2 linked regions of the Dinoroseobacter shibae DFL 12 = DSM 16493 genome follow. The protein of the gene in region 1 interacts with the protein of each later gene in a pairwise test. Links are inferred from orthologs where the notes say so. Each region holds a gene or a part of one and is shown on either strand. Other genes may lie near its edges.

Region 1 (4,332 bases):
CTGGGCCGACGATCACGCCCTGACCGTGGTCATGGCGGCGAAGGGCTATCCCGGGGGCTACGAGAAAGGTACGGAGATCCGCGGGCTGGACGATCTGGTCGAGGACAGCTTCCGCATGGTCTTTCACGCCGGCACGAAGCGGGCGTCCGGTCGGCTGGAGGCCCATGGCGGGCGGGTGCTGAACGTCACCGCCCGGGCCGATACCCTCGCCGAAGCCCAGGCCAGCGCCTACGCGATGGTCGATGCGATCGACTGGCCCGAAGGGTTCTGCCGCCGCGATATCGGCTGGCGGGCGCTCTAGGGGGGCACTGCCGAAACCGGCTGCGGACTCCGCAACGTAGTGCCCTGCGCAAAATGGCTGCCGTGCGCATGTTCGCGCATGCAGGTCCGGGTTGCGCGCGGCGCGCCAGCGGCAATGGGGTTGAATGGAGGATCGGATTCGCGTCCAATTCCGCGCGCAGCCTGCGAAAGTTCAAAGCCTGTGAAGTACGCCATTACCACACTCTATACCGGACGGTCCCGGAAAGCGGTCCGGTTCCGGTATGGACTTATGGTGTTCGACCTGCTGACGGTCGTTTACTTCATTCTTGCCACACCCTTTCCGGTCTCGCCCGCGCAGAGCCTCTTGCACATGCTGCTCGCGCTGATCATCGCGCTGGACCTCGCTTGCCGGGTTCTGATCGCGCAAGATCGGGTGCGCTACATGCTGCGGATCTACGTTCTGGCCGATATCGTGGTGTTGGGAGCGCTGCTGCTCAACCCGATCACGGCGGTCAACCTCGCCTTCCTGCGGATCTTGCGGGGACTGCGGTTGGGGCATTCGGAGTATCTTTTGGCGGATCTCCGGCGTGACTGGCGGTTCTTTCGCGAACATGAGGACGCCCTTGGCGCGGCGCTGAACCTCGTGGTATTCGTGTTCGTTACCGCGGCGGGGGTATTCACGTTTTTCGTCGGGCTGCAGGGCGGTGTGCCGGGGTATATCGACGCGATCTACTTCACGGTGACGACCTTCACCACCACGGGCTACGGGGACATCACCCCGACGACGGTGACCGGCAAGCTGGTCTCCGTCGGGATCATGATCATCGGGGTCTCGCTGTTCTTGAACCTTGCGCGGGTGATCTTCCTGCCGAGCAAGGTGCACCATGTGTGCGGCGGCTGCGGGCTGAGCCGACACGAGCCGGACGCGGTCCATTGCAAACATTGCGGCGCCGGGATCACGATCGAAACCCGCGGGTTCTCGTAAGACTGGCACCCGGGGTCGGGGCGTGCCACCCACACCGCCGGCTCAGCGGTCGGCACACCCCAGGGCTTGCGCGAAGCCGTCCGATGAAGGCACAAAGGGCAACGCGGTCTCGCGGAGCTGCCCGTCGATCAGGTCAAGCGCGACCGTACCGCGCCAATCGCCCCGCGCCACGATCATTTCCGGCCCCGACCCGCAATCCCGAATGCCGCCCGAGATGAAATCCTCGCCGATGCGATGGTTGGTCAGACCCGGCTGTTGCGCGACCTCGGACAGCCGCCCTTCCGCATAACGCCAGACACGCAGGATCCTGGCCAGGTGCGGGCGGTCGATATAGGCGATCTCCATCGCCCCATCCCCGTCCAGGTCTGCTGCCCCGATCGGGGCCAGCCAGCGGTTGGTCTGACCGATATGCGGGGTCGCCGCGATCTTGCCACCGGGGCCATAAATCGCCAGTTGCGCGCCGAGATCGCGATGGCTCTCGACCACGATCACCTCTGCCTTCCCATCGTCATCGAGATCCACGACCCGGGGCGCAAGATCCTCGAACACCGAATGCGCCGGCAGGACAATGCGCAAGCGGCGCCCCTCGGAGGTGTCGAGGATCAGCGCGCCATACTCGATGGTATCTCCAAGCACGCCATGGGCATAGCGCGTCGTTTCCTCGGCATACCGGGCGCTCACAACGCCCTCCGCCGCCACCGGAGCGCCTGCAACGCCCGCCAAGAGCGCCGCGGCCTGCAGCGCGCCGCGGGCGATCCGGTGCCATGGGCGCCACGGGCGACGCGGCGCCCGGGTCGGCATCAGATCTGCTTTTCGGGCATCTGGACCACGAGCCCGTCCAGCGCCTCGGACACCTTGATCTGGCAGGTCAGGCGCGACCGGACCGGGTCCGGCTGATAGGCAAAATCGAGCATGTCTTCTTCCATCGCTTCCTTGCCCGGCAGCTTGCCGACCCAGTCGGGATGGACATAGACATGGCAGGTCGAACACGCACAGGCGCCGCCGCAATCGGCCTCGATGCCGGGAATGTTGTTGTCCCGCGCGCCTTCCATCACGGTCAGGCCATTGGCCACGTCAACCACATGCTCGGTGCCGTTGTGTTCCACGTAGGTGATCTTCGCCATGCTGGCCCCATCCTCATTCTGCATTGGACATTTCGGTTGGACATAATTCAGTGCGCAGGGATTTGCCAGCCTTGCAACGCAGGACAAATGTTCTTTATATGTTCCGAATGTCGATCACTCTCGCCCCGGCCTCCTGGCCACGCCCCCCGGCCTGCGTTCCGGCGCAGCTGCTGGACCGCCCGCCGAACGGTGCGCGGGTGCGGGTGGCCGGGCTCGTCCTGCTGCGCCAGAGACCCGGCACCGCCCATGGGGTCATCTTCATCACGCTGGAGGATGAGACCGGCACCATCAACGTGGTGGTCTGGAACGCGATCTACGAGCGGTTTCGCCGGGCCGTGATCGCGGGTCGGATGCTGCGCGTGACCGGACGCATTCAGCGCGAGGGCGCGGTATTGCACCTGATCGCCGAGGATATCGAGGATTGCTCGCACCTGCTCGACGACCTGCTGCGCCCCGAGATCTGTCGCGCCGCGGATCAGCCCTAGCCGCGCCCGGCCCCGGTTCACGCGCCCCCTCTCTGCCCGGATCGGCCATCGACCCATAGAAAAACGCCCCCGGCAGGACCGGGGGCGTCTGTGTCACCTGTCTTGGCCGCGATCAGCTCAGCGAAAGGGCCACGAAACGGGGGTCGCCATCCCGGCGCACCAGCACGAGGATGGACTTGCGCCCCGCCTCCTTGGCGGCCTCGACCCGCTCTTCGAACTCTTCGATGGTCGTCACACGGACCTGTGCGGCCTCGACGATGAGATCGCCCGCGCGCAGACCCTTGTCGAAGGCCTCCGAGGTCTCGTCGATATCGGCCACGACAAGCCCGGTATCGCTCGCCGCGATCCCGAGCTGCTCGCGCAGCTCATCGGTCAACTCGCTGACGGTCAGGCCCATGATCTCCTTCTCGAGGATCTCTTCATCCGCAGACGCGGAAGCCGGGATCGCCCGCTCCGCCTCTTCGCGACGCCCAAGGGTCACCAGCAGGGTCTGGGTTGCGCCGTCGCGGAACACCACGACGCGCACGGCCTTGCCGACCGCTGTGTTGCCGACGATCTGGACCAGCTCACGGGTGTCCTCCACGTCGCGCCCGTCGAAGGTGAGGATCACGTCCCCCGCCTCCATCCCGGCATCGAGCGACGGGCCGTCCGGCACATCGGTCACGAGCGCCCCGGCGGCCTGCTCCAGCCCGAGGGCTTCGGCCACGTCGTCGGTCACGTCCTGGATGCGCACGCCCAGCCAGCCGCGGCGGGTCTCGCCGAATTCCTTGAGCTGATCGACCACGTTGGTCACGACACCGGCTGCCATGGAAAAACCGATCCCGATAGAGCCACCGTTGGGCGACAGGATCGCGGTGTTCACGCCGATGACTTCACCGTCCATGTTGAACAGCGGTCCGCCCGAGTTGCCCCGGTTGATCGCCGCGTCGGTCTGGATGTAATCGTCATAGGTGCCCGAAAGCGCCCGGTTGCGCGCCGAGACGATCCCGGCCGAGACCGAGAAACCCTGGCCCAGCGGGTTGCCCACGGCCATCACCCAATCGCCCACGCGGGCCGCATCGCTGTCCCCGAAGGTGACGAACGGCAGCGGCGTGTCGCTTTCGACCTTCAAGAGCGCGATATCGGTGTTGGGGTCGGTGCCGACGACCTCTGCCGCCAGCTCTTCACCGGAGAAGAACTCGATCAGGATCTCGTCGGCCTGCTCGATCACGTGATTGTTCGTGACGATATAGCCGTCCTCGGAGATCACGAAGCCGGAGCCGAGCGCGTTGGAGCGCCGCTGCCGGGGTGCGGGGCGACCATCCTGCTCCTGCCGATCCATGAAATCGCGGAAGAAGTCTTCGAGGGGCGAGCCCTCGGGCACCATCGGTTGCGGCCCGCCCGGGGTGGCGACATTGGTCGAGGTTGTGATGTTGACGACCGCCGGGCTCACACGCTCGGCGAGGTCGGCAAAACTGCCGGGGATTTCACGTGCCTG
Region 2 (3,833 bases), 410 kb from region 1 along the record:
TTGCTGGCCATGGCGCGGCTGGCGGGGTATGATCCGGTCCTCGTCGATCCGCGGGCGGCCTTCGGCTCGGAGGCGCGCTTTCCCGGCGAGACGATCCTCGACGAATGGCCGGATGCCGCATTGAAGGCGCATGGGCTCGACGCGCGCACGGCGGTGGTCACCCTGACCCATGATCCCAAGCTGGACGATCCGGCCATCGAGGTTGCGCTTGGCGCGCCGTGTTTCTACCTCGGCTGTCTCGGATCGACGCGGACCCACGCCAAACGGGTCGCGCGCTTGCAGGAGGCCGGGTTCGACGAGGCCGCGATCGCGCGCATCCACGCGCCCGTGGGTCTCGACATCGGGGCAAAATCGCCCGCCGAGATCGCCATATCGATCATGGCCGAAATCACGGACCGGCTGCGGAAGGCGCCATGAAGTTCGGAGCGGTTCCCTTGACCAAGGCGGAAGGCGCCCTGCTGGCCCATGCGCTGCGGCTGCCGTCGGGCAAGCTGTCCAAGGGGACGGTTCTGACCTCGCAGATGCTGGCCGAGATCGCGCAGACCGGTCTCGACGAGGTGATCGTCGCCCGGCTCGAGCCGGGGGATATCGATGAGAACGCCGCTGCGGCGCGGGTGGCCGCCGCGCTGGTGCCAGAGGCCTCCCGGCCGCATCTGCGGATCACCGAGCCCTTCACAGGTCGGGTGAATATCGTGGCGGAAGCCTCTGGAATAATTGAGATAGATGTTCCGGCCATCGAGGCGCTGAACTCCGTCGATCCGTTGATTACCCTGGCCACCGTGCCGCAATATGCCCGCGTTACACCGGGTATGCTGGTCGGGACGGTCAAGATCATTGCCTATGGCGTGGCCGCCGACGCCGCGCAGCAGGCCGCGCAGTGTGGCGCGGGCAGCTTGCGTCTGCGCCCGGCCCGCTACAGCTCCGCGGGGCTGGTTCTGACGGAGTTCGGGCCCGCCGATGCCCGTTTGCGCGACAAGAGCATTGCGGCGATCGAGACGCGGCTGATCCAGCTGGGCATGTCATTGGCCGAGACCCGCGTGACCGGCCACAACACCGCCGAGATCGGGGCGGCCCTGGCCGGTCTCGATGGTGAGATGGCGCTCTTGCTGACCGCCTCCGCCACCTCGGACCCGGCGGATGTCGGGCCGGAAGGGGTGCGCGCGGCAGGCGGACAGGTGACCCGGTTCGGCATGCCCGTGGACCCGGGCAACCTGTTGTTTCTGGGCGAGATCGGGCCGCGGCCGGTGATCGGGCTGCCGGGTTGTGCGCGGTCGCCCGCGCTCAATGGCGCGGATTGGGTGCTGGAGAGGGTGGCGTGCGGGTTGCAGGTCACGGGCGCGGATATCGCGGCCATGGGGGTTGGCGGGCTTCTGAAGGAAATCCCCAGCCGCCCGCAACCGCGCCGTCCCCGGCGCAAGCCGGAGTGACCGCGCAGGCGCGCAGGCTCAGGTTTTCGCGGCGAGCGCTTCGTCGAACTTGATCGATTCACCGCATCCGCAGGCATCGACCACATTCGGATTGCGGAACTTGAACCCGGATTCGAGCAGGGAGGTTTCGTAATCGATCTCGGTCCCGAACAGGAACATCTGCGCCATGGGCGCGATCATCACCCGGGCTTCGCCGGTCTCGACCACCTCGTCATGGGGGTCGATCTCGTCCACGTAGTCCATGGTGTATTCCATGCCCGCGCAACCGCCCTTCTTGACCCCGATCCGCAGGCCTTGCTTGTTGCCCTGCGCCATGAGCTTGCCGATATGCGCCGCCGCACGGTCGGTGATGGTCACGGGGGCCTTGCCGGGGATACCAAACATGATCAGGGTCCTTTGCGTCTGGAGCAGATGTAGGCGCCGCGTATGCGTGCCACAAGTCCGAGGCGGACGGGTTACATGAAGCCCAGTTCGAGCCGGGCTTCGTCGGACATCATTTCCATGCCCCAGGGCGGCTCCCAGGTCAGGGCCACGTTGACCTGCTTCACGCCGGGCAGCGGCTCGACCGCTTCGGCGACCCAGCCGGGCATTTCGCCCGCCACGGGGCAACCCGGGGCCGTGAGGGTCATGATGATATCCACCTCGGCCTCGTCGCTGATCTCGATCGTGTAGATCAGGCCGAGATCATAGATGTTCACCGGGATCTCCGGGTCGAACACCGATCGGCAGGCCTCGACGATCTGCTCGTGCAAGGGGTGGTCCGTGCTCGAAGGCCGGATCAGCGGCGCACCTTCCATCGGGGGGGTCTCTACGCTCATATCTATCTCTCAGGATTGTTGACCAAAGATATAAGGTTTTGCGTCCCGCCCGTAAAGGGGCGCTAACGTGTGGAGCGAACCACCTCGCGCAACCAGCTGTTCCGCGCAGCATTGTCGTTGCGCACATGCCAGAGCATGTCATGGGTGATCGGGGGCAGCGCCATTGGCGGTGTGCTGTAGCTGAAGTCCTTGAAGACGGTCTTGTGCAGTCGCAGGGGCATCGTCGCCACGTAATCGGAATCGCGCATGAGTTCCGCCAGTGTGTGGGAATTGGGTGCGGTCATCCGGATGCGCCGAATGATGCCCTGTCGCTCCAGTTCTTGTCCGACCGAGCTCTTTATGGATGCTCCGAAGTCGAGGGCCGCATGCTTGGCTTCCACGAAATCCTCGACGCTTTCGATCGGGCCACGTTGCTTGGGGCAGTAGTAACAGACAGATCGGTCCGAATAGAGCCGCTCGGCCAGCAACAGGGACGGGTAACTCGGCAGGCTCACGGCGATCACCAGGTCTGCCGCCCCGGCAGAGAGCAGTTCGCCGGCATTTACCCGTGAACCCATGTCGTGGAAGTGGATGGTGACATGGGGGGCGGCCTTGCAAATCCGGGCCTTGATCTCGATGAGCTTGGGCAGGATTTCGGTCACGTTGGTCGCGATCCGGAAGGCCCCGGTGTCTTGGGCCGGGTCATAGGTGGCGCTTGTGCGTAACCCCTCCAGACCGATCAGAACCGCGCGCACCCGGGGTGCCAATTCCTTTGCCGTGTCGGTCGGCGCAATGCCACGACCCGATTTGACGAATAGCGGATCGCCGAGTGCTTTTCGCAACCTTTCCAGCCCATGGCTGGCCGTAGATTGCGTGATCCCCAGTTGATCCGCGGCCCGACTGACCGAAACAGTATCGAATACACACAGGAATAGCTTCAATTGACGGCCGTCGAGGCCGTAGATATCCAGATCCTTCATACCCTCGCTCGAGTCCCTGAAGGGGTGCGCGCACGGAAAACCGTGCAAACACCGCATTTTATATGCGTGGGCATGCGTCCGTGAGTGTGGCTTGGATGCGGCGTGCCCGATGGGTCGTATCGATTAATCCGATACATATAATATCATGCATCAATTGATCTCATCAAACAAGAGTGTGAATGTCAGGCCAGTGTCGCGCAGTTACGGGATGAGGCAATTCCGTCAGACGGCAGAATGGAATGACAAAATAGGCAAGGCATGGAAAATAATCTCTTACAGGACCCCGAAAAGAAGCGAGATGCTCGAAAGAGGGTTGATCTTGCCTGGCTCCCGGACGAGTTGGAAAATCTGCTCTTTCTTGTCGCGCGTGCGGGTATGACCGCAACGGCGCGCGACTTGCGTTTCGCGATCCGAAGTGCGCAGGTCGAACTCGCTCACCGCGGCGGCGGGACGCAGGTCGGAAGCGGGGGTCCCCTCCGGTTTTCGCGTGACGAGAGCGGACAAGGCTCCTAACAGCAGGGCATGACACAGAGATTTTCCTTCACGCGCCTCGGACAGGACGGGGCGGCGCGGCTTGGCCGTATCAACACGCCCCGCGGAGAGATCCGGACGCCGGCCTTCATGCCGGT

The links.
Region 2: the proteins of DSHI_RS13865 (region 1) and DSHI_RS11955 interact in binary tests that used the Escherichia coli proteins (3 or more experiments, as listed by UniProt). The link is inferred for Dinoroseobacter shibae DFL 12 = DSM 16493 from one-to-one orthologs.

The regions. Positions count from the first base shown.
Region 1 is NC_009952.1:2,891,410-2,895,741, forward strand. Bases 709-3,647 are described here. They hold DSHI_RS13865 (2Fe-2S iron-sulfur cluster-binding protein), read right to left. Parts: upstream 2,371-3,647; coding sequence 2,047-2,370; downstream 709-2,046. Other genes in these bases: DSHI_RS13855 (potassium channel family protein), read left to right, coding at 709-1,246; DSHI_RS13860 (FG-GAP repeat domain-containing protein), read right to left, coding at 1,289-2,047; DSHI_RS13870 (OB-fold nucleic acid binding domain-containing protein), read left to right, coding at 2,478-2,855; DSHI_RS13875 (DegQ family serine endoprotease), read right to left, coding at 2,968-3,647. In the rest of the region: purD (phosphoribosylamine--glycine ligase), read left to right, coding at 1-301; more of DSHI_RS13855, read left to right, coding at 551-708; more of DSHI_RS13875, read right to left, coding at 3,648-4,332. UniProt on the Escherichia coli protein: Ferredoxin are iron-sulfur proteins that transfer electrons in a wide variety of metabolic reactions. Although the function of this ferredoxin is unknown it is probable that it has a role as a cellular electron transfer protein.
Region 2 is NC_009952.1:2,480,479-2,484,311, reverse strand. What follows is about bases 129-3,109. They hold DSHI_RS11955 (HesB/IscA family protein), read right to left. Parts: upstream 1,812-3,109; coding sequence 1,446-1,811; downstream 129-1,445. Other genes in these bases: DSHI_RS11945 (LysR family transcriptional regulator), read right to left, coding at 2,308-3,109; DSHI_RS11950 (SUF system Fe-S cluster assembly protein), read right to left, coding at 1,883-2,245; DSHI_RS11960 (molybdopterin-binding protein), read left to right, coding at 414-1,427; DSHI_RS11965 (XdhC family protein), read left to right, coding at 129-417. Also shown: more of DSHI_RS11965, read left to right, coding at 1-128; more of DSHI_RS11945, read right to left, coding at 3,110-3,204; DSHI_RS11940 (hypothetical protein), read right to left, coding at 3,478-3,708; tRNA guanosine(34) transglycosylase Tgt, read left to right, coding at 3,727-3,833. UniProt on the Escherichia coli protein: Is able to transfer iron-sulfur clusters to apo-ferredoxin. Multiple cycles of [2Fe2S] cluster formation and transfer are observed, suggesting that IscA acts catalytically.